Regions from separate parts of the Candidatus Enterococcus lemimoniae genome, predicted to be linked through region 3. Evidence: riboswitches for the same ligand, from Rfam matches in the RefSeq annotation. Region 3 holds a riboswitch; each other region holds the start of a gene.
What was found. Region 3 has a riboswitch for magnesium ahead of A5866_RS01135 (FtsW/RodA/SpoVE family cell cycle protein). Riboswitches for the same ligand answer to the same signal wherever they lie in the genome.
Positions count from the first base shown of each region.

Region 1: another riboswitch for magnesium. It lies ahead of A5866_RS04470 (phosphatase PAP2/LCP family protein); the one in region 3 lies ahead of A5866_RS01135 (FtsW/RodA/SpoVE family cell cycle protein).
Region 2: another riboswitch for magnesium. It lies ahead of A5866_RS06985 (LCP family protein); the one in region 3 lies ahead of A5866_RS01135 (FtsW/RodA/SpoVE family cell cycle protein).

Region 1 is NZ_CP147248.1:918,784-929,525, forward strand. It holds gene nrdI (class Ib ribonucleoside-diphosphate reductase assembly flavoprotein NrdI) at 1-110, shown strand, start outside; gene A5866_RS04465 (diaminopimelate dehydrogenase) at 348-1,319, opposite strand; gene A5866_RS04470 (phosphatase PAP2/LCP family protein) at 1,414-2,994, opposite strand; M-box (ykoK) riboswitch at 3,251-3,418, opposite strand; gene A5866_RS04475 (ABC transporter ATP-binding protein) at 3,689-5,530, opposite strand; gene A5866_RS04480 (ABC transporter ATP-binding protein) at 5,546-7,927, opposite strand; gene A5866_RS04485 (MarR family winged helix-turn-helix transcriptional regulator) at 7,927-8,373, opposite strand; gene A5866_RS04490 (Lrp/AsnC family transcriptional regulator) at 8,610-9,044, opposite strand; gene A5866_RS04495 (alpha/beta hydrolase) at 9,439-10,431, opposite strand; gene A5866_RS04500 (radical SAM/SPASM domain-containing protein) at 10,617-10,742, opposite strand, start outside.
Region 2 is NZ_CP147248.1:1,448,036-1,458,777, forward strand. It holds gene glpO (type 1 glycerol-3-phosphate oxidase) at 1-182, opposite strand, end outside; gene glpK (glycerol kinase GlpK) at 200-1,708, opposite strand; gene A5866_RS06975 (helix-turn-helix domain-containing protein) at 2,033-3,505, opposite strand; gene A5866_RS06980 (FAD-dependent oxidoreductase) at 3,495-4,829, opposite strand; gene A5866_RS06985 (LCP family protein) at 4,975-5,889, opposite strand; M-box (ykoK) riboswitch at 6,021-6,189, opposite strand; gene A5866_RS06990 (hypothetical protein) at 6,433-6,930, shown strand; gene A5866_RS06995 (DUF4809 family protein) at 7,008-7,403, opposite strand; gene A5866_RS07000 (hypothetical protein) at 7,638-7,814, shown strand; gene A5866_RS07005 (hypothetical protein) at 7,832-8,236, shown strand; gene A5866_RS07010 (DUF924 family protein) at 8,634-9,173, shown strand; gene A5866_RS07015 (carbohydrate ABC transporter permease) at 9,557-10,384, opposite strand; gene A5866_RS07020 (carbohydrate ABC transporter permease) at 10,400-10,742, opposite strand, start outside.
Region 3 is NZ_CP147248.1:224,724-235,465, reverse strand. It holds gene rbfA (30S ribosome-binding factor RbfA) at 1-3, opposite strand, end outside; gene infB (translation initiation factor IF-2) at 38-2,629, opposite strand; gene A5866_RS01160 (YlxQ-related RNA-binding protein) at 2,642-2,944, opposite strand; gene rnpM (RNase P modulator RnpM) at 2,937-3,233, opposite strand; gene nusA (transcription termination factor NusA) at 3,252-4,433, opposite strand; gene rimP (ribosome maturation factor RimP) at 4,554-5,027, opposite strand; gene rnhC (ribonuclease HIII) at 5,358-6,287, shown strand; M-box (ykoK) riboswitch at 6,543-6,712, shown strand; gene A5866_RS01135 (FtsW/RodA/SpoVE family cell cycle protein) at 6,989-8,170, shown strand; gene A5866_RS01130 (FtsW/RodA/SpoVE family cell cycle protein) at 8,167-9,348, shown strand; gene A5866_RS01125 (hypothetical protein) at 9,422-10,207, opposite strand; gene A5866_RS01120 (DUF1292 domain-containing protein) at 10,577-10,742, opposite strand, start outside.

The DNA of each region.
Region 1 (10,742 bases), 690 kb from region 3:
GCTTTCCTTTTTTAGCAGACTATGAATTACGTGGAACGCAAGAAGATTTAGAGCGTGTTTATACTGTAATGGCCGAAACCATTAAAAATCCACCAGTCTCTGATTTATGAGATTGGCGGATTTTTTAATTATTATTGAAACTGCTGTTTTGTTTGATTTTAACCACTTACTTCACCAAGATCGATATAATCTAAAATGCCACCACAAAAAAAGAGCAGCATTGTCGTTGTTATGTTTGTAATCGATCTTTTACTTTGATTTACGTTTACACATCCAATCTTCACGTTAAGCAAGTGCAAAAAAGAGAATGTTCTGATCAACATTCTCTTTAAATTCACTGTAAAAAATTACAATAACTCTTTTCTTAATTCTTCATCTGTTCGATCAGACAAATATTTAGGGGCAATATCTAAAACAGTATAGGCCCCAAATTGTTTCTCTTTTGCTAACCGAACACAAGCTCTAGCATATGCAACTAAGACACTTGCTGTAAATTCTGGATTGCTTTCCAGTTGTAAGTTATATTCAATGACTTGCTTCGTATTCTTATGAGTCGTTCCAGTATGCAAAACAGTCCCTCCATGAGGCATTGCCTTATGATTTTGGTCCAATTCTGCTTGGGTAACAAAATGAACTTCTGTGTCATACTCAACAAAGTAATTCGGCATTGAAACAATTTCTTCTCGAATTTTTTCTGGATCAATCTCATCCGCTAATACCACGAAACATTCTCTGAAGTGTTTATCCCGAGTGGTTAAAGTTAATTGTTCCCCCGCTTTAAGTTTCTCGATCACTTCACTATTGGGAATTGTATATTGCACGGCGTCTGTTACGCCTTCAATCCGTCTTAATGCATCAGAATGCCCTTGGCTAACGCCTTTTCCCCAAAAAGTATTCGTCTCTCCCACTGGTAAAATACTTTGTGCGTATAACCGATTTAAACTAAATAAGCCTGGATCCCACCCCGTTGAAATAATTGACGTCGTCTGATTTTCTTTTGCTACGCGATCTACTTTAGCAAAGTGTTCTGGAATCTTCGCGTGCGTGTCAAAACTATCGATCGTATTAAATAAATGCGTCCATTCTGGTGTTTGTACTGGTAAATCAGTTGCTGAACCACCACATAGAATACAAACATCGATCTCCTCTTTTTTCTCCTTGAGTTGATCCATAGTGAAGGCTTGTGCACCTTCTGTTTGAACCGTCTCTGGCGCTCTTCTTGTATAAACACCTACTAGTTCCATATCTTTCTGTTGTTTTAGTGATCGTTCAACCCCACGTCCCAGGTTCCCGTACCCGATAATCGCTACTTTGATCATACTTACATTCCTCCACTTCTATAAATCAGATTATACCAAAGGAGAAAATAGTCTGACAATCGGAAGCTTAGAAATAGAATTTAACCTACTATCTTTATGGTAAATTCAATTGTTGTTTTAATTCTGTTGTCACTTTCTCTTTTTCTTCATCTGAAATACTTTGATAAGAGATACCTTCTTCACCTGTATAACCATCTCCAGTAAAACCTTCGCCCTGCATCTGATAACTTTCAATGTTGTTTAAGGCTTTCTGATAATTTTTCATCAATAAAATCATTTGATCGAGTGTCATATCCGTTTGTCCGTTTTCGCCAATGACATCTAATAATTCTTGGTATCGAAGAACACTCTTCATTGAAGTTAATTCTTTCGTCAGCTGAATCGTGACCTCTCGCTGTCTTTTTTGTCTGCCGTAATCACCTAACGGATCTTCATAGCGCATTCTTGCGTATTGTAATGTTTCCCAACCGCCTAAATGCTGCTCCCCTTTTGGATAATGAATTCCTTCTGCATCAAACTCAAAATCATTATTGACTGTAACACCGCCAACAGCATCACTCAACGCAGCTAAACCATCCATATTGATCACAAAATAATGATTGATTGGGATATCTAAGTAATGCTCAACAGTCTCGATCATCATTTCATCCCCGCCAAATGAATGAGCATGATTGATTTTGTCATACACACCCTCTTTTCCAATTATTTCTACATAAGCATCTCTGGGAATACTCGTAATGGTTGTTTTCTTCAATTGATTATTAACTGTGACAACCATTATCGTATTTGCCCGAAAATCAGTTTTACGCTTTGAATCATTCGCTATTCCTAAAAGTAAAAAGCTCACTGGCTCACTCTTGTCCAACTCTACAGATTTATTTTCTCGATTTAATGGTTGATAGATCTTATCAGCTGTTTTTTGAACATTATTAAAAACCGTAGCACCATAAACCGAAGCACCTGCAACAACAAGTAAAAGTAATGTTAAAGAACTTAAAACTGTTTTTTGGATAAAGCGTTTTTTGGAGTCCGGCGTTGCAAATGTTCTATTTAGAAAAAATCGTTGAAGACAAACATACGAAAGATTTACCCAAGCAAAGCTCAAAAGAAAACCACCAATCACATCACTTGGATAATGCACTCTTAGGTAGATCCGTCCTAAACCAATCAAAAGAACATAGATAATTAGGATTTTTTTTAATCTGTTATAATTTAGGGTTTGCTCAGAGTAAATGGTTTTGACACTCAAAATAAGCGAACAAGCCAAACACATTGCTAAAAGTGAATGTCCACTCGGAAAGCTATAGGACGTTTTTTCCACTAATTGTGCAACATCAGGTCTCGTCCGTGCAACGAAATGCTTCAGCACAAACCCCAATACACTAACGACTAAAACATTACTACTCATCCAGACTGCCAACAATTTATGCTTATTTCGCCATAACCCAAATGAAACCAGTAAACTTATGATAAAAACTGGAATGATCGTAGCAGTTTTAGCAATCAACGCCACAACATTCGTGATAAACCCATTAGGTTTCCAATCAAATCGGTAGATTGCTGAATCTAAATCGCTAAACCACTGAACATTACTGACAATTAAAAAAGTTAGCGCAGTAAACAGTACGATACTTAAAACAGCTGGAGTGAATTTCTTTTCTTTCAACGTATTCATGTAATAAATCCCTTCATTTTCATATTCAAGCCGGTCGTTGGCTCAAAGTTATTCCTTTGATCCTTAGAGCAAAGAAAAAACCACTAAACTCACGCTCCTAAGTAAAATAGCAGCGAAACATCTAGCGGTCATTTCCGTCAAACTACACTCCTAAAATACACAGGCAGGTACTACGACGGTAAAAATGAAGTAAACAGGCAAGCCATCTACTCAACTAAAAAAAGCCAAACATTTTTTTCCTAGACGTTTGACTTTTAATCAATCTCATCGTCTGAGTTTTAGCACTATACAACGTAAAGAAAATCTCTTAGCTATTTTATGAAAAGCCTTAATTCGACAATTCCTGTTTTACACATTGGCGTCTTTCGACGTTTCTGCGCAATAGCCTGTGTTTGTATAGGAGCCTCACCTAACAAGGTTATTTTTCTATTTATTTTTCTAAATAATAACGCTAGCATAAATCTTTTTCAAGTTGTTTTATGACTCTTTAACTTTTCTTAATTTAAAGTCAATTATTTTAAACTGACAAACAGTTATCATCTTTCTTCAACTACAAGAGATAACTATCGTTAGACTTTAACTATTTAAACACTTCCAGCAACGAAAAAAAGCTAGAAAAGACTAACTACGCCTTTTCTAACTTTTTTATAAGATAATCGAATTTCGCTTAACTTAAATGACTAAACTGCGTTGCTTACTCATCCAACTCTTCAAATTGTGAGTTGTAAAGTGAGGCATAATAGCCACCTTCAGCGAGTAATTCTTCATGTGTTCCTTGTTCTTTAATATCTCCATCTTGCATGTAAAGAATCTTATCTGCATCTTTGATGGTTGATAAACGGTGAGCGATAACGAATGACGTACGACCTGCCATTAAGTTATTCATTGCTCCTTGGATCAATCCTTCCGTTCTTGTATCAACAGATGAGGTTGCTTCATCAAGGATCAAAATTGGTTTATCTGCTAAAATTGCACGAGCAATTGTTAATAGTTGTTTTTGACCTTGCGAAATATTGGAAGATTCTTCATTTAATTCCATGTTGTAGCCGCCAGGCAAGGTTTGAATAAAGTGATGTACGTGAGCCGCTTTTGCTGCTTCGTAAACTTCTTCGTCTGTTGCATCTAAACGACCATAACGAAGGTTTTCCATAATGGTTCCTTTAAATAACCATGTATCCTGTAAAACCATTCCGATATTTTTACGTAAATCTGCACGATTAAAGTCTTTGATATTGTGTCCGTCGATTTTAATCGCGCCAGACGTTACATCATAAAAGCGCATCAATAGTTTGACCATCGTCGTTTTACCGGCTCCCGTTGGTCCAACAATCGCCACCGTTTGGCCTGGATCAACATGTGAACTGAAATCATTGATAATGATTTTATCTGGTGTGTAACCAAAACGTACGTGTTCAAAATCAACCATACCTTTGGCTTTATCGATTTTAACTGGATTTGGTACAGTTTGTGCTTCTTCATCTTCTTCAAGAAATTCAAAGACGCGTTCTGCAGCCGCAGCCATTGATTGCAGCAAGTTAGATACTTGTGCTAATTGTGCAATTGGTTGTGTCAAGTTACGTACATATTGGATAAAGGCTTGAATATCCCCTACTGTGATCGTACCATTGTAGGCTAAAATCCCACCGAAGATCGCAACAGCAACATAGCCTAGATTTCCAACAAAGTTCATGATTGGCTGCATCAAACCAGAAAGAAATTGAGACTTCCAAGCTGATTTGAATAAAACATCATTTTGCGTTTTAAATTCTTTTAAAGAATTTTCTTCATCATTGAATAGACGAACGATATTGTAACCACCAATTGTTTCTTCCACTTTACCGTTAATTACACCAAGGTATTCTTGTTGTGTTTTAAAATATTTTTGTGAATTTTTTACAACGATCATAATCAAAATCATTGAAATAGGTACGATCAAAATAGCGATACCTGTCATTTGTACCGAGATCGATAACATCATGACAATAACCCCAATGATCGTGAATACGGAAGTGATCAGTTGTGTGATCGATTGGTTTAGTGATTGGCCTAAGGTATCTACGTCATTGGTGATTCGTGACAATACTTCACCGGTTGTCCGACTTTCAAAATAATTCATTGGCATGCGATTGATTTTTTCTGAAATTTCTTTCCGCATCCGATACGTGATTTTTTGCGAAATCGTTGACATGATCCAGCCTTGGATGATCCCAAAAGCAGATGCCACCAAGTACAGTCCTAGCATGAATAGTAAAATCCCGCCGATTTTATTAAAATCGATCCCACCAGTTCCTTGATATTTTTTGATCAAGCCATCAAATAATTCTGTAATAGCACTAGATAAGATTTTTGGTCCCCAAATGTTGAAGACGGTTGAAGCAATCGCAAAGATCATTACAAAGAAAACAGGTATTTTATAAGCACCAATATAGGAGATTAATTTTTTTAGTGTTCCTTTAAAATCTTTGGCTTTCTCTACTGGAGCGCCTTGTCCAGGTCCGCGTCCGCCACGAGGGCGATTTTGTGTTTGTTCTGCCATTATTTTCGCTCCTCCCTACTCAGCTTCTTCTATGCCTAATTCAGCATTGCTCAATTGTGACTGAGCAATTTCTTGATAGACAGTGGATGATTTCATTAACTCGTCGTGCGTTCCATGATCGACTACACGTCCTTCATTTAATACAATGATGTTATCCGCATGAAGGATCGTTGAGATTTTTTGAGCGACGATGATTTGAGTTGCACCTTTGATATTTTCAGATAAAGCTTTACGTAATGCCACATCAGTCTTATTATCCAGTGCTGAAAATGAATCATCGAAGATCAAGATTTTAGGATTTTTCGCTAAGGCACGAGCAATGGACAAACGTTGTTTTTGTCCGCCGGAAACATTGGTTCCACCTTGAGAAATTTCTCGTTCATACCCCTTTTCATTAGAATCGATAAATTCTTCTGCTTGGGCAATTTCAGCTGCTTTTCTCATACGTTCATCAGTTATATCTGCATCGCCAAATTTAATATTTGAGGCAATATCCCCTGAGAATAGAACACCTTTTTGCGGGACAAATCCAATGATTTCATGTAATTTGTGTAAGCTCATTTCACGTACATCGATCCCATCGATCGTGATTCTACCACCTGTTACATCAAACAGTCGAGGAATCAAGTTAACGATCGTTGATTTACCTGAACCGGTTGAGCCGATCAAAGCGGTCGTTTGACCTGGTTTGGCTGTGAAATTGATATGGTGTAAGACATCTTCATCAGCATCCCCATAACGGAATTCAACTGCTTCAAATTTCACTTCACCTTTAAAGTCATGATCATCTTTTGGATGTTCTGGGTCTTTGATCGTTGGTTCTGTTTCAAGCACTTCTTCAACTCGACCTGCTGCGACATTGGCACGAGGTAAAATAATTGAAACCATTGATAACATCATAAAGGCCATTACAATTTGCATTGTGTATGTGATGAAGGCCATCATATCACCGACTTGCAATTGCCCGTTGTTCATATTATGTCCGCCGACCCAAACGATCAAAACAGAAATACCATTCATCAATAACATCATTACTGGCATCATAATCGACATTGCTCGGTTAACAAATAATTGTGTTTTCATTAAATCAGTATTGGCACGATCAAAGCGTTTTTCTTCAAATTTTTCACGAGAAAAAGCTCGAATAACTGGCAAACCTGTGATGATTTCACGAGAAACCAAGTTCACTCTATCCACTAGGTTTTGTAAGGCTTTAAACTTAGGCATCGTTGTTAATAGTAGGCTTAAGACTAAAACCAAAACAGCCGCTACAGCAACGCCTACGATCCAGCCCATACCTGTTCCTGTTTGGTAAACATTATAGATCCCGCCAATACCTAAGATCGGCGCATATAACACAATACGCATGATCATAACGATCCCCATTTGCATTTGTTGGATATCATTAGTATTACGTGTGATCAACGAAGCAGGTGAGAATTTTTCCATTTCGGTATTTGAAAATTGTAACGTACGTTCATACTGTCCAACGCGTAGATTTCGACCAACCGATGCTGCTACTAATGAAGCAATCAATCCGACAATGATTGCAGCTACGGCTGAAACAAGTGTTAACAGAACCATTTTGGTTCCTGTTTTAACCATATAATCTGTTTGAATTTGCTGGGTATTCATGTCCAGTGCTTTATATTCAGCCAGTGTTAATTGAATCCCTACCGTTTTCATTGAATCTTCGCCAAGATCCCCTAAGCTTTTCTTCGTCTCTTTACGAGCTGATTCGACTCTTTCCGGCATAGCGTCAGTCGTTGTTTGAATTGAGGCAGCTAAGGCTTTGGCTTCAGCACCTTTGGCTTGTGCTTGAGCAGCCAGATCCTGCGCTTTTTGCCCTTGTTCCATTGCTGTCGCCGCATCTGTTGCAGAGGCAGCTGCACTTCCAGCCGCTTGGGCTTGCTCCCCTAAAGTCGTAGCCTCTTCTCCAAGTTGTTTGGCTTTTGTAGCATCTTCTCCAACTTTTTTATAGTCTTCGATAATTGCTTTGGCTTCACTTCCACTTGATGAATCTTTTGATTGAGAAGACGCTAGCATCATCATTGGCAGATTAAAAATATCTGCTAGTTTTGCTTCTGTCATCCCGTCTTGAAGATTTAACTTATACACTTCAACTTCTTTACCATCGATTTTTTCAGTTGTTAGTTTATAGTTGTCTTCAATTGTTTTTTTCTCATCATCTGTCATGAACATTTCGATTCCCTGAAGAGTTGTTTTCCTGATTTTTTCAGGTGTGGAGTATTCAAGCCCTCCTTGTTGAATACCGACATCGACGATACCCGATGTTAATTTTGGTAAGCTTAAATCACTATTTGCCTGTACAACTAAAAGCACAAGAACTGCGATGACCGCATACCAGTATTTGCCAAGATATTTAAAAATCTTCACTATTGGTCACCTTCCTCTTTCTGGGAAATTTGTTGAGAGTAGTCCACGAATTTCGCAGTTAGCTCGATAAAGACTTTTGTATCAGCTTCTCCCATTAGTTTAAAAATCTGCACGATTTTATCACGCATTTCTTTCTTTTGCAGCTTAGCAACTTTCTTGCCGCACTCGGTCAAGGTAACATGAATGCGTCGACGGTCGTCTGGATCCATCTTACGTTCGATTTGTCCCTTTTTTTCTAAACTCCCTAAAACAACAGCAATCCGAGCGCTGGACAAGTTCAATGACTCAGCTAGATGTTTGGGACTAGTTGGTTCGCCGTAACGTGCGAGAAATTTGATGACAATACTTTCACCTTGATTACTCTTTTCTAGTCTGCTAAATGCGCTATGTCGATTTTGAACCATTAGACGCATCAGCTCTTGTTCGGCTTCTTCTGCGTATGACATGTGACTCCTCCTTTTTTCAAAATAATTACTTCTACCATTAATAGCTAACAGCGTTAGTAACTAATGCTGTTTGATATTAACGCAAATAGCTTTCGATGTCAATAGTCTTGGTTCAAAAAAAATAATGAATACGGTTTTATTGCTAAATCTTAAAAAAGTGTTCTGAAAATGAAACCACGACTTAAGTTTTCGCAAAAAAATATAGTTTAGTAATGTCAAAGAGTAACATTACTAAACTATATTTTTTTGCGACTTCCCACGACTGAATCTACGCTACAACGAGCCCATTTGGATATTTTTTCAATAAATACTTTTAATCGAGGTTGGTTAAAATACGCTACTACTAGATAACAAGCGTGACCACTCACTTTGTAAAACTCATCAATCTCTTTAAATTCATTGATGACTCTCTCAATAGTAGCAAATTGATTCGTCTCCATAAAGATACGGATAAATTGTTTCTCATCCTGTTTGATTGTAATCGTGTAGTTCTCGATAATGTCTTGGTCTTTTAAATAGGCGATTCGTTTTCCTACTGCTTGTCCTGTTAAATGAATTTTTTCTCCAAATTTTTTATTTGATAGTTTTGAATTTTCATTTAGTAAATACAAAATCTGTTGATCTAATTCATCCATCTGATTTTTCCTTTCAGCTTGAAAATAATTTTGCACGTATTCTTTCACCAGATTATGTCACTAGGTTCTTAGACTGATTATAATAAATTTAGCAAATAAAAACGAGGTGCTAAAAAATGAAGACTAATTACCAGAACACTCCTGAACAACATAAACAAGTAGCATTTATCATTCAGCATCTTTTAGACTAATTAATTGATGACAATAAACGACCTTTGCGGGACATACTTACTCGGTTTCAAGCGAAACTTTTGTCTACCCCAGTCGAACCTCAGCTTCTAAACCGAATGGTACTTGAAATTACTGGTTGTCTGATTACTTATAACATACTTTTGTCATGGGAAGAATCACGTTTATTTAAAAATCTTTTTAAACTGATTTGACCTATATACCTTCTTCTTTGCAATAGTTTTTTAGCTCAACGCTACTGCTATTTAGAATGATAATTCTCTAAAAACCAAATTGTTTTTTCGACAGCTTGACTTGAAGCCTTTGTTTCCATGTTTAATTGATAGCCATGTCCAACTGTTTCTTGACCATCAAAAAATAACGAAGCAACAGGTACCTCTGCTTTTTTCAACTCACCAACATATTGCTTGGCTTGTTTTGTAAATGTTTTAGTATTCCCATCCGTAATGAATATGGGTGGGAAATCTTTACTGATCAGCTTTCTAAGATCAAGTAACTGACCTAATCTGTGATCCTCTTTCCAATTCTTTTCTCCTGTCAGTCCCCAACCCATTTTACTTAGTAGATAATTCGTTGCTAGATTCCCTTGGTATGTTTGAAATTCGGATAGATCGAATACTGCACTATATAGTAATAAACTATTGATTTTAAGGTTTTCTACAGGTTGAATTGCGATTTGTTTAGCATACTCTTTATTATGATAGGCTGACAATAATTGTAATGCTAAGAATCCACCTGCTGATGATCCAGATAGGTTGATTTGTGTTGGATCAAACTGATACTTTTCAGCATTTTTGGTTACAAATGTTAGGGCTTGATTGACTTGCCTTACTTGATCAAAAATAGTTGCATTAGGCACTAGATGATAGTTAATGCTGATAAAAGCATAGTTACCATTAGTTACAGTTGGTCCGAAGTACTTAGCCATCTTTTTATCTCCTTTAAAAAAGCCACCCCCATGAACAAAAACGATCACTGGTATTTTTGAGTTCATTTTTTTAGGAAGATAGAGATCTAAAGTACTTTCAGGATATTCCTTTGAGTATGAAAGGTCATTAATCGTTTTTACACGATCTTCAATTTGTTGATAATCATTCGGTTTGGTAAGCTTAGCTTCGATTGGCAAGCCTTGGATCAACTTAAATAATGGCTTAGGAGTAAAATATAAAGTACCTAGGCAAATAATAATAATAGCGAAGATACTACCGAGTATTACTAATACAAACTTTTTCATTTCTAACCTCCATAATAATCATAGCTAAATTATACCTGTTAATTAGCATCACAACAATCATTGGCCTGTTGTTTTAATGAACATTTTTTTGCTCCGAAACTATTTTAATTAAAAAGACTTTCTAAATAATCATTTAAGTATGAATGTCTTCTAAAAATAAACGAACCGATACAAACTCGCCATACTTAAACAGGATGATTATGACAAAAATGAATAAGTTCTTGACCATGTTGACTCAAAAAAGTTTGGAAGCCACAATAAGTCTCTTTTTTATCAAGATACATTGAATGTTTCATTCGTTTACATCCACC
Region 2 (10,742 bases), 1.2 Mb from region 3:
GAACGTGAAGAAGTCCCTTCAGCAAAATCCTGCATTTCGATTAACCCAGTTTTCATGCCAGCAGCACTTGCTTGTAAGGCAACTCCAGCGCCAGTAATACCACCGCCAATAATCAATAAATCTAATTCTTCAGACTTCATCTGTTCAATAGATACTTGTCTGGTTTTGCTTGAAAATGACATACCACTCACTTCTTCCCTTATTTTGATTTATGTTTGAACATTTGTGTTGCAGCGACTGCTTGTTGCCATCCTTCATATAAATCGTCACGCTCTTCATCAGACATTTTTGATTCAAATATTTGGCCCTCTTCATAAAATTCTTTCAGCTCATCTAAATCTTTCCAAAAACCAACCGCTAACCCAGCTAAAAAGGCTGCACCTAATGCTGTTGTTTCTAAATTTTGAGCTTTTTGAACTGACGTATTTAGAATATCCGCTTGGAATTGCATCAATAAATCATTATTAGCAGCTCCACCATCAACTTTCAAAATAGGAATAGCGATTCCAGTATCTTTTTGCATTGTGTCGATGATGTCACGAACTTGGTAAGCGACTGATTGTAAGGTTGCTTTTACGAAATCTTCTCTTGTTGTTCCTCTTGTTAAGCCAAACACAGCACCTCTTGCATCAGAATCCCAATAAGGTGCGCCCAAACCTGTAAAAGCGGGCACCACATAGACTTCATTTTTATTATGCGATTCATTAGCTACTGCTTCTGATTCTGCAGCTGTTTGAATCATCTTCAAGCCATCACGTAACCATTGGACGGCTGAGCCTGCCACGAAAATGCTCCCTTCTAGAGCATAGTAAACTTTGTCATTAATACCGTAGCCTACAGTAGTCAGCAAGTTATTGTTAGACAGCTGCGGTTTTTCTCCTGTATTCATTACAATAAACGATCCTGTACCATACGTATTTTTGACCATTCCAGGTTCAAAAGCCATTTGTCCAAACAAGGCAGCTTGTTGGTCACCAGCCATTCCGGAGATAGGAATCTCACTACCATAGAAGTGATAGTTTTTTGTTAACCCATAAACTTCAGAATTTGATGTCGCTTTTGGTAACATTATCCGGGGAATGTTTAAAATCTCTAAAATATCTTGATCCCAATCTAGATCATGAATATTGAACAACATTGTACGGCTTGCATTAGAATAGTCTGTTACGTGAGTTTCTCCACCTGTTAATTTCCAAACCAACCAAGAATCGATCGTTCCAAATAATAACTCTCCTTTTTCAGCTCGTTCTTGCGCACCTTCAACATTATCTAAAATCCAACGAATCTTTGTTGCTGAAAAATAAGCATCTACGATCAAGCCCGTTTTCTGATGAATCATGTCCCCATGACTCTCTTTTTTTAGTTGATCAGCAATTAGCGAAGATTGACGTGACTGCCACACAATCGCATTATAGATTGGTAATCCTGTTTGCTTGTCCCATACAACTGTCGTCTCACGTTGATTCGTGATCCCAATTCCTGCTATGTCAGAAGGTTTAACACCAGACTCGATTAAAGCCCCTGCAATGACAGATTGAACTGAGTTCCAAATTTCATTTGCATTATGCTCTACCCAACCTGCTTTAGGAAAAATTTGTGTAAATTCTTTTTGAGAACTGCCAATATTATTCCCTTTCTTATCAAAAATAATTGCTCTTGAACTAGTTGTCCCTTGGTCGATTGCCATGATGTACTTTTGTTCTGTCATTGTTGTTTCCTCCTTATTTTAAAAGCGTAGCAGGCCCGTTTAGCTCTGACAGAAAAATAGAAAATTATGACTGAGGTGCTTTTTGCCTCATTTAGAATTTATCTTTTTTCCTAAAAGCTAGATAATACATAGTAACAAAGTCCCTTTTTGAAAACGCTTTATATTTTATGTATTCATAATAATCGCAAATGACATTCTAAAAACGTCATCTTTTTTTTTATTTCAGAAATAATTGAAAGTTTTTACGCATTCCCTTGTCTCATCAGTAACAAGCCCGAAAATAAAATAGACAACTATTTTTGTTTTTGGGCTTGTTCTTTTAACTCATCTTCTATTATGCAGTTCACGAATCTTCACTCGTATTTGATTGATATCATAGGTCGAGCCTAATTCTGACAATACATAGACCTCTTTTACCGAACGATATACATTAGGCTTCATGACATTTGTGATCAGCAAGTCATAGCTTTTTTTAGCATCATAGGTTTCAATCGTTAAGCCGTTTAAATTTTTTAAACTCAATACCAAAACTTGCGTCATAACTTCTTTATACAAATGATCCATCTTCAAATCAATACCGATAAGCATTTCACCAACGATTTCAAAATCAATGATCGCTAGTACACTAAGGTATTTGACCAATGACCATTCGTGTAAACTATTCCCTTTTTCATAACATTTCCCAAAACATTCCAAACTTCGATCTAAAAGAATATGCGAAAAGTCAGCCAACTTATGACTAGATAGACTCTGTTCTTTTTGCCAAATATTTTCTCGATCAAATAATTCCAGCTCTCCCTTAAAAAAGTATAAGCGACTGTGAATCTGAGAGAAGTAATAGAAGATTTTTTTCTCCAACTCTGGGAAAAATTTTTGAGGACGATAATATAAAATCACATGCTCTAATACAAATGTATCGGCTAACGACGTTGGTGTACGTCGCCCTCGAATCAAACTATACTCCGCAAAATCAGCCTCTGCTAAAACAGACATACTAGTTAAAAAAATAAAATGGAGCAAACTTTCTTCTTCGTCAATTTCAATAGGATAACGGCTAAAGAAACGCAATACAAAAGAACGTAGTGTTTTGAAAAAAGGATCTTGTTCGTACACTTGACTCTTATTGTAGAGCTCTTTAAATTGTTTCGACTGAACAATAATTCTTTTTTTACTGATCGTCAACCATAAACTAATTTTTAGTTTACCGTGTTCCTCAAAGGACAGAGATAACGCTTTTTCCAAAGCTTCGATGATTCGCGAATTTTGAACCGTTAATGTTTTTTCCTGATGAATTTCATATGGTGTTAAAAACCAATAAACTTGAAAATAAAAATAACGAATTTGTAGCTCTTCTCCTTTTAATTGCCCGTTGCGGATTTTAAGATCAAATTCTTTCAATAACGAATTCAGCTCTTTGATTTTGCGGAATAGAGACGATTCACTGATCATAAATTTAGTTGTCAGCTGAGCGATCGTAAACTCCCGATAATGAAATAAATAGTCAATCAGCTGAAACTTAATAGATGCTCGGACATAGTCATCAACAACTTTACTTATGGAAAACGCATCTGACATGTGAATGGCAACCCATTGACCATCATAAAATAGCGAGCAGTCTTTTTCATATGGTTTTAGATAATACCCCAATTCCTTCAAATCACTTTCAAAAGAAGCTTTGGACACACCTAAATAATCCAACAGTTCAGTATCCTCGATCCTGCCACCAGCCAAAATCACCTTTTTTAAAATTCCAACTTCTCTTGCTTCTTTTCTATCTAATAAGGCTTCAATTTTCATCTGCTTCACTCCACAAACCTTCAAATGCTAGCTGGTTCGTGATATCGATCACGTTGGAATAATAGGGATGATACAAAAAATCTTTCTGATAAAACTCTTCGAGCGTTTGTCCCGCTTGAATACCAAGTGCAAGTGTGTTGATTTTTTCTAAGATATCTGCTTTTGAAACCAATTGTGCTCCTAATAATTTATGGCTATCTTTTTCAAATATAATTTTGCTGCTAATCGTTTCACCACCGGAAAATAATGAGCTTTTTTGCTGAACATGAGCAACTGAAATTGGCTGCTCATAAAATAACCCTTCCGCTTCAGTCAATCCTGTACTTGCTAGATAATGGTCAACAAGCTTAGTCCCAATCGTGCGAATCGATCCTATAAATGGTGTTGTAGGTTCGACTAAATTTTGTGCGACCACCAAACCTGACCTAACCGCATTATTTACTAAGGGAATATAAAACGATTCATTCGATAAGCTGTAAGGCACTTGAATGCAGTCACCAATAGCAAAAATATCTACTTGCGAGGTTTCCAAATATTCATTCACAAAAATGGTACCATCTATATGCGTCCGAATCTGTTCGTCTAAATAACGTAAATCGGGTCGAACATTCATCGCAAAAATAGCACTATCACATAATAACTGGGACTTCTTCGTTTCTATCACAAGTCCTTCATCTATGTCAGTCATTTTTTCTACGGTCTCATCAAAATGAAAGACAACTCCGCGTGCCACCATTTCCGCTTGAACTGGCTGGATCATTTCTTCATCAAAATATTTAAATAGCAAATAATCCATACGTTCAAAGAGATGGACTTCTTTATTTTTTTTCAACAAAGTATCGGCTGCTTCAGCTCCAATTTGGCCACCACCGATCAACGCTACTTTGCGGCTATTTTCTAATTGCTCGATTGCTTGTAGCACACCAGGTAAAAATTTATATTTCAATACTTTATCTGAGTCGCTGCCGAGAATATTTTGCGACCATTGACTAGAGCCTGTTGCTAAAATAAGTTTATCAAATGAGATAAACGACTCAAGTGCTTCTTTTTCATAGTTAATAATATGTTGCTTTGCGTCTATTCTAACAACTTCTGCATTTAACAATAACGTTAGTCCCTGATCTACTAACTCTTGTTCTGAAATAAATTGAGCCGTTTCGATTGGATTGATTGTCTCATTAAAATAAAGATTGATGTCGCCAGGTAAATAGCCGATTGTTTGCTGCTTATCCATTAAAATAACTTCAGCCTCTGGATGTTTTTTTCTGATAGCTAAAGCCGCAGAGACTCCAGCAAATGAAGCTCCTATGATCACAACTTTCATAGCAAACCCTTCCTTCTAAGTAAATAAACCGTTTTCTTAAAGAATAGCACAAGCTTGAAGCCAACGCATAGAAATAGCCTTATCTTTAATCGAAAAAAGGATGGAACAAAAGCGACATCACTTTTGTTCCATCCTCAATCCTATTCTAATTATCTTTCATAAAATCCTTGATAGCCTCAGCATTTTTTTGCTCATCGATTTCAATCACACTACCGGATTCTGTATAATCATTGAAATTCCATGATCCTTCTACTGGAACAGATAATGACTTTAATGGTTTTACGTTGCCAGTTAGAAAATCTTTTGCTAAATCGATCAATAAACTTGTCGGCACATTTGTATCGATTTTTCCGACCATTTTCCCTGCAACCTGAGGTAATTCCCAAATTGGGATCAAATCTTTCGACTGTTCCACTAAAGCGTCCATTACTTGTTGCTGACGTCTGATTCGACCAAAATCGCCTTCTTCATCCATTCTAAAACGAGCATACTGTAATAAACTATTTCCGTGCAATGTTTGTTTTCCTTTAAGGATATCTACACCATCGAGATTAATGTCTTTTTCAGAATCGATCGTAACGCCTTTTGGATAAAGTTCATCAATAATATCACTGAATTCTTTAAAGTCAATCACTACATAATAGTTGATTGGCAAATCAAAATTTGTCTTTAAGACATCTTTGGTCATTTGCGCTCCGCCGTATGCATAGGCCGCATTGATTTTATCTTGTCCGCCATCAGGAAATGTTACGTAGCTGTCTCGCATGATCGAGATTAGTTTTGGTTGTTTCGTTTTACCATCATAATGGGCTACCATCAATGTATCTGAACGTCCCTGGTCTTCATCGTCATCTCTAGAATCATTCCCAACGACCATTACAGTCAATTCCTTATCACGCGTTTGTTCATCGCCAGTAAAATTTTGGTTTTTACTAGAAACGTTTGCTTCACTTTTTTCTTTCGCTGTTTGAAATGATACAGCTGCATAACAGCCTGCACTCACCACTACAAGCAAAATGGAGAGTAAGGTAATGATCGTTATTTTTACAGATTTTTTCATGAGTTATTCCTTTCTGCCGCTTAAATGGATTCTGGGATAAAAGAAAAATCCTTCACCAAGAACACTCAGCGAAGGGATTAGATTAGAAGCGGCAAACACATGGACTTATGCCATTTATTTACAACTTACCTTGATCTTCTCTTCGTTGAGTTTTAGCACTATATAACGTAAAAAGCTATGCTTTTAGCTGCTTTGAAAAACGCCTTAATTCGACGAAATTTGTCCTACCCGCACCTGTCTTTCGACATTTCTGAGCAGCAGCCTATGTTTATATAGGAGCCTCACCTAACAAGTATTTAATTCATTTTAAACTATAAGCGTATCGAATCACAAAGTCAAATTAAATTTTATATAATTGCCTTATGCACGATAGTGTTATTAGACTTAAACTACTCTACACTCAGAGCTACCATGTATATGATTTAAACTACCTAAAATTTTACACGATGAAAATCTTTATATTTTCTTAAAAAACAACTTTAGATAGACTTTCTTCTTATTATCTGTTTCAATGTTTAGGAGACGAAACGCTTGGAGGAGCCCATGGAAAACTTTTTAGAGAAACAACAAGAATTCTTTTTTAGCTTTTTAACAGATAGTATTGATAATTATTTATTGGATCATTCTGATGAAACATTTTATGCATTTGCCTTAGACTGTAATATCTATGAAGAAGGGGAAATCAACCTTTGTATCAATACTGTTGACCTTTGGCAAGAAACAACTGAATACTATACAGAAAAAGGGTACGACCGAGAACAACTTGAAACGATGAAATACACTACTGGTGACTGGGATGAAAATCAACGGTTTGCTTCTCTTCATTTATTTGATGATTGGGTCGAAGATGAAGAAGCTATCCAAACTGTACTTGATTGGCTTTGTCAACAAATCATTTTGCTGGTAGAATCGGAAACGTTCAGACATATTCCTAAAACCGAAGACTTTAAATTATTGATTTATGATCATGATGAAACTATTGCTGCATCCCAAGAGCGGTTTGAAAAATTGATGATGTCTGATTATTTTCAAATAGATTAATAAAAACAGAATACTTATAAATAAAAATACCAAGAAGGAGTTCTCACAGCAATTAGCAAGAACTCCTTTTTGATAGTTTAAAAACAAAACTCTAATTCTTCTAGCTTGAATAACGTTTCTAAGATTTCATTCACTTTTTCAACTAATTGTTTTTCATCCACTATTTGATCTTGCGTTTCTACTTTTGCTGTATCACTTGAATAAATCAGGAAATTATACTCTTCCTTAAGTCTAACTTGATGTCCTTCTTTTATATACAAAATATAATCATCAATAACATCCGTCTCATATTTCCGCTTATATCCATTTTTCAAAACAATCGCTGTGATCAATGCGTTGACTGTCAGCTCTTCTAAAGGAATTTCCTGCTCATCAATCGTCAAAATATAATTTTCATTCTCAATAATGCCACAAACATTACAGCCTCCATCCAACAAATCAACTGTTTTAGTAATTGTTGCTTTCTTCATCATTACAAATCCCTTCACACATCATTTTTAGTTCTTATCCTTACATATTATAGCAAAAATAATGATCGAATAAATTAGTAACTTGATTTTCTTATTCAGATACATCTAATAAAAAACAATTATATTTTAAACATTATGATAAACTTATCATATATATTTACTTTATATTTTCTTTGGATAATAATATAGGTATACTACTGTTTATAAAATAGCAGTAAAAAGGATGAGGTATTTTTTTTGAAATTTTTCAAAGGTATGATGGTTGCAGGATTGGCAATCAGTTTATGTTCAGCTAGTTTGGCAGTAGTGTCAAACACTGCGGACGCAGCAACAGTAGTGGAATCAAACTACAATAAGACAATCACTTTATTCAATAAAGCGGATATCTTAGAGTACACAGGTTTTCAAATGTAGCATCTGTTTACAATGAATTGGTTAAAGCAAGCACATGGGAAGCTGCTGGTTATTCTTCTGCAGAAGCTACTGTGATCGCCAGAGATTTTGGCAGAAATTATTACAAATTAGTCAACTTATTACAAAAAATGACGTATCAAAAAGACTTACATCTTAAAGTTATTTTGATCACTAAAGGGTATGTAAAAGCAGAATTTGGCTTACAATCATACTACGTGCCAGACACGCCTGTAACTCCAGAAGAACCTAAAGATTCTGAAGCACCAGTTACACCTGAAGAACCTGAAACGCCAGAAGTTCCTGAACCCCCCGAACAATCTGATCTTAAAAAATTAGAAATCCAAGTAACCTATACAACTGGACAACAAATTCAATTACAGTACCAAGTAAATAGTAACGGTACGATCAAAGTACAATATTAAGATAAATCAAACAAAATCCAATTACAAGGTAATGCTGCTGCAGAAAAAATCGAAGGCATCATCGCTGGTTTAGATTTAAAAGCTGGAAGTGAAAAAACAATCACTTCACACATTTTAAACAAATTAGGTAAAGGTTCAAGCTACAAACAATTCCAATATCAAGGTCAATTTAGCGATAATACACAAGTTAAATTCAAATTAAAATAATCGTCAAAATACTCAATCATCAAAAAAGAACCTCATTTTCTGCAATCCGGAGAATGAGGTTCTCTTACTTATTTACTTTGTTTCTTTTTCTTACATCATTTTATAATAGTTTCTGATCCGAAAGAGCGATGACAAAGCGTATGTTATACTTGATTAGGAAGGAAATTCTAGATTATTGGAGGAGATGCAGATGGACTATCATGAAATAGTGACATTCTGGTTTGAGGAATGTGAGCCAAGTCAGTGGTTTAAGAAAGATTTAGTTTTTGATAAATTAATCAAGGCTCGATTTTCAGCTATCCATGAACAAGTTGCTCAAGGAGAAAAATCAGCTTGGCGGACAAGTATGGTCGGTCGTTTAGCTGAAATTATTGTTTTAGATCAGTTTTCTCGGAATTTATTTCGTGATGATGCACGAGCTTTTGCCTATGATGGAATGGCTTTGATTTTGACACAAGAAGCCATCGCCACGGGTAATTTGAATCAGCTAACAACACAACAACGTGCATTCCTTTATATGCCGCTGATGCATTCTGAGTCGTTAATCATTCATGATGAAGCCTTGAAACGCTTTGCTGAAAAGGGAATGGAGCATAATCTTGAGTTTGAACAAAAACACCGTGACATTTTGATTCGTTTTGGTCGTTATCCTCATCGAAATAAAGTATTAGGTAGGCGTTCAACAGAGGAAGAAATTGCATTCTTAAAAGAACCTGGCTCTTCGTTTTAAACAGCAAAAAAGAGGAGATCAAACTGACAATCGTTTGATTTCCTCTTTTATAGTTGGATTCCATCCGCTAAAAATCACCCCGGCTATTCTTCTAGTACAAATCACTTTTAAAACTTAAACCTCATAGTTATTTTATAACTGTCCTTTATCAGCTGATTAACAGACTATACAATAAATTAGACTAAAAAAATCAACTGTAATCTTATTAATTGATAATCACTCATCTTACATTTTCAAACAAATACATCATATAGTAATCATTATTCTTAAGTATCTACTATCCTGATCATTGATCGCTAAATCTGATGAAATTATCGAGCAGCATAAATAAGCAAAGAAGTTTTTGTCCCAATCTTTTCTATACTCGTCACTTCTAGCAACATTTACAGCTTTCCACCAGAAGTTGCAATTCCTTCAATAAATTTCTTTTGAAATACCACAAATACTAGTAACATTGGCCAAATTGCAAGTAAAGACCCCGCCATCAACTGTGGATAATTGGTTGTATATTGACCTTGTAAATTTGCCAAACCAGATGATAATGTCATCTTATCTAGTGACATATTTACAATCAATGGCCACATTAAGTCCTTAAAAGCAAACAATGCTGTAAAAATCGCAAGAGCAACTAAGCCTGACTTTGCTAAAGGCAGCATAACTTTAAAAAAAGTCTGCCAAACATTACAACCATCTAATTTTGCTGCTTCCTCTAATTCATCTGGTAAACCTAAGAAAAACTGTCGTAACAAAAATGTTCCAAATGCACTAACAATCCCAGGTAACACCAAAGCTGGGATGGAATTTAACAGACCCATTTTTTGAACAAGTAAATACTGAGGAATAATGAATATCTGAGTAGGAATCATCATTTGCATCAAAACTAAACCAAAGAACAAATTTCTTCCTGGAAAATGTAGTCTAGCACAAGCATATGCTGCCATAGCACTAAATAAAACAGATCCAACCACTCGAAATAGGATCATTAAAGCAGTATTGATGTAAAACTGAATAAATGGTAATTTATCCAAGACTACCTTAAAATTATTCCACTGAAATTTTTCTGGTAAAATACTTGGAGGGATTCTAACAGACTCGGCTAATGTTTTTCCTGACGTTAAAATCATCCAAACAAAAGGCAGAACCATTATACAAGCGCCCAAGATTAACAGTAAATTGATCAGTACTTTGCTTTTTAATTTTTGTGATTTCATCTGTTTTACTCCCTTCTAATAATTGACCCATTTTTTCTGTACTTTGACTTGAAGAACGGTAATAAGCATGATAATCACTAATAAAACCATCACAATCGCGGAACCATAGCCTTTATCATTCATGATAAACGACTGCTTATAGAACAAGTAGACCAAGGATTGCGTTTTAGGCAATGCAGCATTGGTTTTATCGATCATCATGAAAATCAAATCAAAGACTTGTAATGAATTGATAATCGTTGTAACCATAACAAAAAACAGCGTTGGTGAAACTAAGGGCAAGGTAATTGAGAAAAATTGTTTAATTGCACCAGCACCATCAATTTCTGCTGATTCATAATAATCCTTGGGGATTTCC
Region 3 (10,742 bases):
CATACTGTTTCTCCTTCTCTCTATTTTTAATTGTTTTTTATTGTTTGATTTCTTCCATTACAAAGCCTTCAATGACATCATCCACTTTAAGATCGTTAAAGTTTTCAACCATTGCACCACATTCAAAGCCAAGTTTCACTTCTTTCGCATCGTCTTTGAAACGTTTCAAGCTAGATAATTTCCCTTCAAAGATCACGATTCCATCACGAATCACACGAACACCACTATCACGACGGATAGAGCCTTCCGTTACGTAACAACCGGCAATCGTCCCAACTTTAGAGACTTTGTAAAGCTCACGAACAGTCATTTGACCAGTAATTTTTTCCTCGAATTCAGGATCAAGCATCCCTTTCATTGCTGTTTCGATTTCTTCGATCGCTTTGTAGATGATGCGGTGTAGGCGAATATCCACTTCTTCTTGATCCGCTTGTTGTTTCGCTTGCGGTGTTGGGCGAACGTTAAAGCCAATGATGATTGCATTACTTGCTGCTGCAAGTGTGACATCACTTTCATTGATTGCACCAACGGCTGAGTGAACGATTTTCACACGAACGCCAGCAACTTCGATTTTTTGTAAACTAGCTGCTAATGCTTCAGCTGTCCCTTGTACATCCGCTTTGATGATGACATTAACATCTTTCAATTCGCCTTCTTTTAGGCTTTCAAATAAGTTGTCTAATGTTACACGATTATTTGATGAGCGTTGTTCAAGTTGAGCACGCTTGCCACGTTCTTCACCTGCTTGACGAGCTGTTTTTTCATCTTCAAAAACTACAAAACGATCACCCGCTTGCGGTACATCATTCAACCCAGTGATTTCAACTGGCGTTGCAGGTCCAACCGCTTTATCACGACGGCCGATATCATTTGTCATAACACGAACTCGTCCAAAAGTATTACCGACAACGATTGGGTCTCCAACTCTTAATGAACCTTGTTGAACAAGTAACGTTGCAACAGGTCCCTTGCCTTTATCTAAACGAGCTTCGATCACTGTACCAATCGCACGTTGCGTTGGATCAGCTTTTAAATCTTCAACTTCAGCAATCAATAGAATATTTTCTAATAATTCATCGATATTTTGGTTGAATTTTGCTGAAATATTCACGAAGATCGTATCTCCGCCCCATTCTTCTGGGATCAAGCCATGTTCACTTAATTCTTGTTTCACATGATCAGGATTAGCACCTGGTTTATCGACTTTATTGACCGCTACGATAATAGGCACTTCTGCCGCTTTCGCATGGTTAATCGCTTCAACTGTTTGTGGCATCACACCATCATCTGCTGCAACGACTAAGATCGTAATATCTGTGATACCAGCTCCACGAGCACGCATGCTTGTAAACGCCGCATGTCCTGGTGTATCTAAGAAAGTGATTGGTTTACCATCGATATTGATTTGGTACGCACCAATATGTTGTGTGATACCACCAGCTTCACCTGAAGTTACGCGTGAATTACGTAAGGTATCAAGCAATGTTGTTTTACCGTGGTCAACGTGACCCATGATGGTTACAACAGGCGGGCGTGTTACAAGATTTTCTTCAACTAATGCTTCTGGTTCGAAGAATTTATCGATATCAGCTACATCAACTTGAACTTTTTCTTTTGGTTCCATACCATAATCTACTGCTAATAGTTCAATTGTTTCTTTGTCTAAAGATTGATTTTGATTGACCATTACGCCCATCATGAATAGCTTCTTGATGATCTCAGCTGGTTCACGGTGAATTTTCTTCGCGATGTCCGCTACATTCATTCCTTCCGTATATTCTAATACATCTGGCAATTCACGGAATTTACGTGCTGGAACAGCTGGTTTTGTGGATTCTTGGTATTTGCCTTTTTTGCCTTTTTTGTTGAATCGGTTGCGGTTTTGATTGTTGTAGCCATTACGGTTACGATTTTGGCTGCCACCTCCACCACCGAAGCTATTGTTGCGGTTACCAGTGTTGGTATTATTACGATTTTGGTTTCCTTGAGCATTGCTGTTGCTCGGACGATTTTGTTGTCCAGTTTGTGCCGGACGGTTTTGTGTTGTATTTTGGTTCGTACGATTTTGGTTTGTATGTTGCGTGTTCCCTTGAGTCGGACGATTTTGTGTATTGTTATTGTTACGGTTTTGATTATTTTGTTGTCCTTGTTGTGTTGGACGATTTTGGTTGTTTTGTTGCGGGCGATTTTGTTTCCCTTGATTTGAACGGTTTTGAGTCATATTTTGGCTGCTTCCTTGCATGTTACGATTTTGGTTGTTGCGATTTTGATTATTTTGTTGTCCTTGTTGCGCTGGACGATTTTGATTATTTTGCTGTGGACGATTTTGTTGTCCATTTGCTTGTTGTGGTTGGTTTGGTCTATGTCCATTTTGGTTAGCTGGTTTTGGATTTGCTGGTTTTTTTTGCGGCTGATTTCCTTGTGTTACTTGTGGTTTTGCCGCAGGTTTTGGTTGCGTATTGGCAGGTTTAGTTCCTCCAAATGAGTTACGAAGTTTCGATTCGTCCTCAGAAGAAATTGCGCCCATGTGATTTTTCACATCCATACCTAAAGCATGTGCTTTTTCGACAACATCTTTACTCGATTGATTTATTTCTTTTGCTAATTCATAAATTCTTTTTTTCCCCATGCAATCACCTTCCTAAGCTTTGATTAGTTCCTTGAATTTCTTCGCAAAGCCGGAATCATTGATACCAATCACCATGCGTGTTTTACCGATCGCATGACTTAACTCTGCTTGAAAAAATGATTCATCACAAGGAACATTATAATAAGAACACTTGTCCTTGATTTTTTTTCTTGTATTATCACTAGCATCAGCGGCAACAAAAACAAATTTTGCTTTGTTGCTACGGATATCACCGATGGTCAATTCTTCACCAGTCACTAGTTTCCCAGCTCTCATAGCCAAACCTAATAAATTTAGTAGTTTCTCTTTATCCATTTCCGAACAACTCATTACGTGCTTTTTGATGTTCAACATAGTCTAATAATTCTTGGTAAAACGCATCTGTCAATGTCGTCTCTAGCACACGATCTAAAATGTGTTTGTCCCACGCTTGCTGAACCTCTTTCGGTTCAAGTGAAACGTAAGCGCCACGACCTGGCATCTTCCCAGTGGGATCAATCGCCACTTCACCTTCTTTAGAGCGTGTGATTCGAACTAATTCTTTTTTGGGTTTCATTTCACCTGAAACAACAGATTTACGCATCGGGATTTTTCTTTTTTTCATTTGCTTCCCTCCAAATGGTTAAACTTGTTCTTCGTCTTCTGCTGTTTTTTCTTCAAACGCAATGTTTTCATATTCATCAGCAGTCATATCAGATGCCACGATTGCATCATCGTGAGCTTCCTCTTCAGGAGTTTCTTGATTTTCCGCAAGTTGTGCATAGTACTCTTCCATTTCAGATTCTGGTTTGATATCGATTTTAAAGCCAGTTAATTTAGCAGCTAAACGAGCATTTTGCCCTCTTTTACCGATAGCAAGTGATAACTGATAATCTGGAACGACAACTGTACAAGCTTTACTATTAGTTTGATCAAAAATAACATCTACTACTTGTGCTGGATTCAATGCATTACTGATGAACACTGCAGGGTCTTCGCTCCACTCAACGATATCCATGTTTTCGCCTTTTAATTCATTGACAATTGCTTGAACACGTTGTCCCTTTGGTCCCACACAAGTTCCAACAGGATCGATATTCGGATCAGTTGAACGAACGGAAACTTTTGAACGATCGCCGGCTTCACGTGCAATGCTGACAATTTCTACAATTCCATCATACACTTCTGGGATTTCTTGTTCAAATAATCGCTTCAATAAATCTGGATGACTACGGCTAACAAAGACTTGCGGGCCTTTTGACGTATTTTCCACTCTTGAAACATAGACTTTGATACGATCATGTGGTTGATAAAATTCATTTGGCATTTGATCTTGTTTTGATAAAACAGCTTCAATTTTACCTAAGTTCACATAAATATAGCGACGGTCTTGTCTTTCAACGATTCCTTGCATGATATCATTTTCATATGCACTAAATTCATTGTAGATAATGTTTCTTTCCGCTTCACGAACGCGTTGTAAAATAACTTGTTTCGCTGTTTGTGCAGCAATCCGACCAAAATCCTTTGGTGTTACTTCAAAACGGATCTTATCGCCCATTTCGTAAGCTTTATTAACTTCCATCGCTTCTTTCAATGATACTTCTAATTGTGAATCAAATACTTCTTCCGTTACTTCTTTAACGGCGTAAACATGGATGTTGCCTTTTTTACCGTCAAATTCAACTTCAACATTTTGCGCTTGTCCATAATGTCTTTTATATGCGGAAACTAACGCTGCTTCCAATGCATCAATCACGATCTCTTTAGAAATACCTTTTTCAGCTTCTAATGCATCTAGTGCATTTAACATTTCTTTGCTCATTTTTTTATCATTTCCTCCTACTGTCTAAATGAAAGGTAAACGGAGCTGGTCAACTTGAACGCTGAACCTTGCTTCCTTTGATAGGCAAAAACCGGAAAGTTCTGCTTTATTTTTTCTTAATTAAAACTGAATTGCTAAACGAGCTTTTGCAATGTTTTTTCGTTCAAATGTATAGTCTTTGACTCTTGTTTTGATTTTGACTGTTAAGGTCAACTGATCTTTATCAACGGTTTTCAAGATACCTTCAAATTGCTTTTCACCATCAATTGTTTGATAAAGTGAAACATGGATAAATTCTCCAACTGCTTTTTCATAGTCGCTTTCTTTCTTCAACGGACGTTCAGCTCCCGGAGAGGACACTTCCAGAAAATATGCTTGCGGAATCGGATCAGGATCCATAGCGTCAAGTTTTTCGTCTAGTTGCTCACTAACAAGTGCACAGTCTAAGATATCGATCCCGCCTTCTTTATCAATAAAGACACGGAGAAACCAGTCTCTTCCTTCCTTGACAAACTCTACTTCTACAAGTTCAAAATTTTGTTTTTCTAAGATCGGCGTGACTAACTCGGTAACAGTTTCCACAACACTACTCAAAATTTTCGCCTCCTTCGAGATTTATATAACGTACTAGTTTTTTAGAAATCCTAATTCATGCAACTAGACAATCAGAAATGACATATAGCAACCTTTTATCACACGTCTCGCCTATGTTACTCCATTAAAAAGAGTGAGCAGAAATCCGCTCACTCAAACTAGTATCATTACTTATAATGTATTCTACCATAGATCTTCGGGAAACTCAAATATACGTTATTAAAACGCGATTAATCTCGATACATTTTTTACTTTTCACCAAAGAATCCTACTTCACTTTTTTATTCTTTTGCTTTACTATAGATAAGAAGATTCGAAAGGAGCACCACTATGTCCCAAACTCAGGTAATCAAAGTAACCAAAGATACAATAAAAAAAATGAACTCATTCTACGAGAAACATCGTTTAAATCGACACGTTCCTTACTCTGACTTTGTTGCCAAAGTTGGCAACACAACGATTACAGCCTATACTTCTGGCAAAATTGTCTTTCAAGGTCCAGATGCTGAGAAAATAGCTGCTAAATGGGGGCAGCCTACTCAAAGCAAACAGTCAGCTTCACCTTCCAAAAAAAGCAGTACACTTCCGGCAAATTTCAGTCAGCTTTCTGTTTTAGGGAGTGATGAAGTTGGTAATGGTAGTTATTTTGGACCGGTCACTGTTTGTGCGGCCTATGTCGATAAAACCATGGTGACAAAATTAAAAGCTCTTGGCGTAAGAGACTCAAAAGAGCTTACTGATCCTCAAATCGTTCAGTTATCATCTGTTATTAAAGAGTTGATTCCTTACAAACTTCTGATCGTAGAGCCAGAAAAATACAATCAAATCCAACCAAAATACAATGCAGTCCATATGAAAGTTGCCTTGCATAATCAGGCAATCCACTTACTCTTAAATGAGCTTGCACCGACGAAACCAGAAGCAATCTTGATCGATCAATTTACGCCAGAAGCAAACTACAAAAAATATGTACGAAATGAACAAAATCAAGTCAGTGAGAAGCTTTATTTTATCACTAAAGGGGAACAATACCATGTGGCGGTAGCAGCGGCCTCGATCATCAGTCGTGCGGCGTTTTTAGAGGAATTAGATAAAGAATCAAAAGAATTAGGCATGAAAGTCCCATCAGGAGCTGGAGCAACTTCGGATAAAGTGGCCGCAAACGTTTTGGCTAAAGGTGGTATGGAATTATTAAGTAAATATGTAAAACTTCACTTTGCTAATACAGAAAAAGCAAAAAAAATTGCTGCCAAAAGATAAAAACAACCCAAGACAGACTAGAAATCTATCTTGGGTTGTTTTTATCTTATTTACGTTGTAGCTATGTCATTTATCATTTTAAGATTAAGAAAATATAAAGTTAGTCATTAAATAGCAACGAGCAATCAAGCAAACAAGAACAGCCAGATTCCCGTCAAATCAAAATACATGTTGCTCTTTACTTCTATACTTATAAAAAAATTAACCTTTACCCAATTGACTTCTCCTTAAATATTCACTATATTTAAGGCGATCTAAATAACTTGTTAGGTGAGGCTCCTATGAAAACACAGGCTACTGCTCAAAAATGTCGAAAGACAGGAATGGGTAGGACAGGAATTGTCGAATTAAGGCTTTTCACAAAGTAGCTAAAAGCTCTGCTTTTTACGTTTCATAGTGCTAAAACTCAACGATGAGAATGATGAGAAAGCTCTATTTGTGCTGAAATCAATCCCCCTTCGCTGAGTTATTTAAGCGAAGTTTTTTTGTTTTGATAAATAGTGACAGTGTATTCTATAGGTTTTGGGGGTGAAACTAGGTTGGAATAAAGGAAATTCGAGCAAGCTACTCTATTTTTCTTTATCAAGTAAGTAAGACACTTCATTGTTTACAGCAGAAAAAACTTTTTTAACGACATCTAAGTCGATTCCTAATGCACACTTTATTTGATGATCAATAAAATGATTAGCGAGGAATAAAAAATGAATCAACCAAAACGTTTATCCAAATTACATTATTTAGACTTTTACATCCTAACCCCATACTTTATTCTTTGTATTATCGGGATTTTAATGGTTTACAGTTCTAGCTCTTATCACTTATTAGACAGCAATCTTGGAACAGCTAGCAAAGCCATCAAACAAACAACTTACTTTCTTTTTAGTTTAATTTGTATGGCATTTGTTTATCGAATCAATTTAAATGTCTTTCGCAAGCCAAGTATTATCAGCCTTTTACTTGTATTGACCTTCTTAACGTTAGTGACCTTACCACTGATTGGTACTAGCGTTGGCGGCGCTAAACGTTGGATCAACTTAGGAGTGCTATTATTTCAACCCTCCGAGTTAGTTCCACTAATACTGATTCTTTATGTTGCAGCTCACCTTGCGAAAAATGATCGTTTAGTTCCCTTTTCATTCAAAAACCATCAGCGTTCACTATTGATTTGCTGCTTCTTCATGTTGCTAGTCGCACTTCAACCTAATATCGCCGGGGCATCCATGATTTTTATTTTGGTTTCAGTTTTGTTTTTATCAAGCGGTCTTTCTCCGTTGTTTATGTCACTTTCCCTACTTGGTTTTGTCGTAATAAAACGCTTGGGAACCGTCCTTTTGCTTTCCATTCCAACTGACTGGATGCCTGAAAAATTCAGTTATTTAGTTACTCGTTTTGAGGTCATGCAAAATCCTTTTATCGATCCAACGGGTAAAGGTTTTCAAACATCCAACGCTTACTACGCAATGCATAATGGCGGTTTCTGGGGACGTGGTCTTGGCAACAGCATTCAAAAAAAAGGCTATTTGCCCGCAGCAGATACAGACTTTATCTTTGCAATTTGTATTGAAGAGCTGGGATTAATTTTTTCTTTGGGGATTTTATTTTTAGTTTTCTTCATCGCCGCTCGCTTGTTCCTTTTAGCTATAAAATCAAAAAATCTTTATTATTCTTACCTTTATATTGGTTGTGGCACCTTGATTTGCCTTCAAGTTGCTGTAAATGTCGGTAGTCTTTTAGGCTATATTCCAATGACGGGACTGACTTTTCCTTTTATTAGTTATGGTGGATCTAGCTTGCTGATTCTGAGTACGACACTAGGCATTGCGTTAAACGCCCGAGGCTCAGAAATTCGAGAATGGGATCGCCAACGAGGAGAAAACGTATGAGAAAAACAATCGCTAAAACTAACGAACCCGTAAACTACGCCCTCCTCTTACCCGTTTTTCTTTTGATACTCATTGGTTTTGTTGCACAGTATGGCGCGTTCTATGCTGATCCGACTGTTGAATCTATTGCTCCATTATTGAAAAAGCAGCTTTTATGGACTATTTTAGGAATCGGGACAATGTTTGTTACGATGATTATCCCCATAAAATATTTATGGAAATTAACACCCATTTTTTATGGTTTATCGCTGTTTTTATCAGGATTGCTTATAAAATTTCATGACCCAGTTATGGCTGCTGCCACCGGAACCAAACGTTGGCTCAGATTGGGCCCAGTTTCGTTTCAACCATCAGAATTTATGAAGCTTGGCTATATTTTGATGTTAGCCTACATCGTGACAAGAAGAAGACAACATCCTGCAAGCTCCTCTAGTTTAAAAGAAGATTTTCGCTTACTGGGTGAATTATTTTTGGTTAGTTTGCCCGTTTTGGCTTTGATGTTTTATCAAAAAGATTTTGGAACTAGTTTAGTTTTTATATCCATTTTTCTCGGCATCGTGCTGGTTTCCGGCTGTTCTTGGAAAATTTTGAGTGTTGGCTTTGGTCTGATAGGAATACTTGGCGTCAGCGGTATTTTATTGGTGTTGACTGAAAGAGGGCAACGGATTCTTTCGTTCTTACATTTCAAACCGTACCAATTTAATCGAATTCACGCCTGGCTCAATCCTTTTGAATATGCGGATTCTATTTCATTTCAGCAAGCACGAGGTTTGACCGCTATTGGTTCAGGTGAGCTGTTCGGAAAAGGACTGACAAACTTGCAGATTTATGTACCTGTGCGAGAATCAGATATGATTTTCACTGTAATTGGGGAAGCTTTTGGTTTCGTCGGTACTTGTGTGTTGATTTTATTATTCTTCTATCTGATTTATCAGATGTTGATCTGTACATTACATGCAAAACGTGAATTTTATGCCTATATTACCACTGGTGTTATTATGTATTTTTTATTTCATATTCTTGAAAATATCGGTTCCAATATTGGTTTACTACCACTGACTGGGATTCCTTTACCTTTTATTAGTCAGGGGGGAACTGCTTATTTGGCTAATTTTATTGGGATTGGTTTGATTCTTTCGATGTATTATCAGAAAGAAAAAAATGAAATTGAGCCGTGATGACAATATAAAGAGCTGAAACGCTATACAGCATTTCAGCTCTTTATCTATAGAAACAAACGTGGACAATCATTTACTTCTGATTTATTTGTTTATTTTTCAATGTCTCAATCAATTCTCTTGCCTCTTTAAGGGTAGTTGCTCTGGGGTCAGTTGATGGATTGTCTTCCCGAATTGTATTGCCACTTTCATCTTGAACAACCGCTGCTGGTTCCCCATTGTCAGGTCCGCTAATAAAACTATAGCCATCATTCTCTTGAACTGCCAATACTTTAAACTCATTATCCTCAAACCCTGGTTCCCTTTTAAACAATTCGAAGTCGCCAGTTTTTTCTACTTGTTCTTTTATTTTTTGTAAAGTAAAATTACTTTCACTTTTATTGGTTGTTGGCTTTTCATCGGTAGTATTCTTTATTTTTTTGTATTCCATTGGCTTACTTAACCCTGTCATTTCAGGATTAGTGGTTCCTCGATTAAGAATAATCGTTCCGTCTGTTTTCAAATCGATCATGTAGGCCATTTCATCCTTTTTATTTTCAAATCTAAAATAGATGCTATTTTTTTCTACTTTTTTTTCAGTAAATTTTGTCACTGTCTCATCCTCGCCAGCATATTGAATCGTTATACCAGCATCATTCTGTTTGATCGTCACTTCGTCGCCTTTCCCTGCTTCATCTAAACATTCCCACAGTCCAACAAGAGAAGCATATTCCCTTTTGGAAGTACGTACTTGTTCTTGTTCAGAAGTAGTCATCCCAGTATTTGATGAATCCATAGAAGACGTATTCTTTTTATCCAAAGAACACCCTGTTAGTGTAACTACTAATAATGTACTGGAGAAAATAATCATTTTTTTCATAGCTAAACCCCTTTTTTTAATATATCAAGTAATTCATAGACCCTTTTTTCTATTTGCAATCCTTTGCTTAAGTGAAATAATTTCAGCTCGCTCAGCTAAAGTACAGCCGTTTAATCCATAAGACATAGTAAGTGCTTGATAATGTATATTAGCATCTTTTCTGCTTGAATTAGATTTTCAAAATCGCTTTTCTAACTTAGATATTTTCTTATTCAGTTTAGCATATGCTAGGGAAAATATAAATATGAGAAAACGATTAAAGGTAATGACAACTATCTATGATTGCTTCTGGAAAGTTCTTTTTTAGAATAGTCGGTAAAATAAAAAGAGCTGAATCTACAAGATGCAGACTCAGCTCTTTATTAAACTCTATTCTTCTTCTTCCGCCATGAATGTATTGAAAACTTCTTCAATCATATCCCATTCAGCGTCTGTTTCGATTTGTTGTAATTCGCCTTCTGTTCCTTCGTTGTTTTCGATGTAAGCATAGGCTTGTAATTCAACATCTTCTTCTTCTGGAACACCTGCTGGGTAA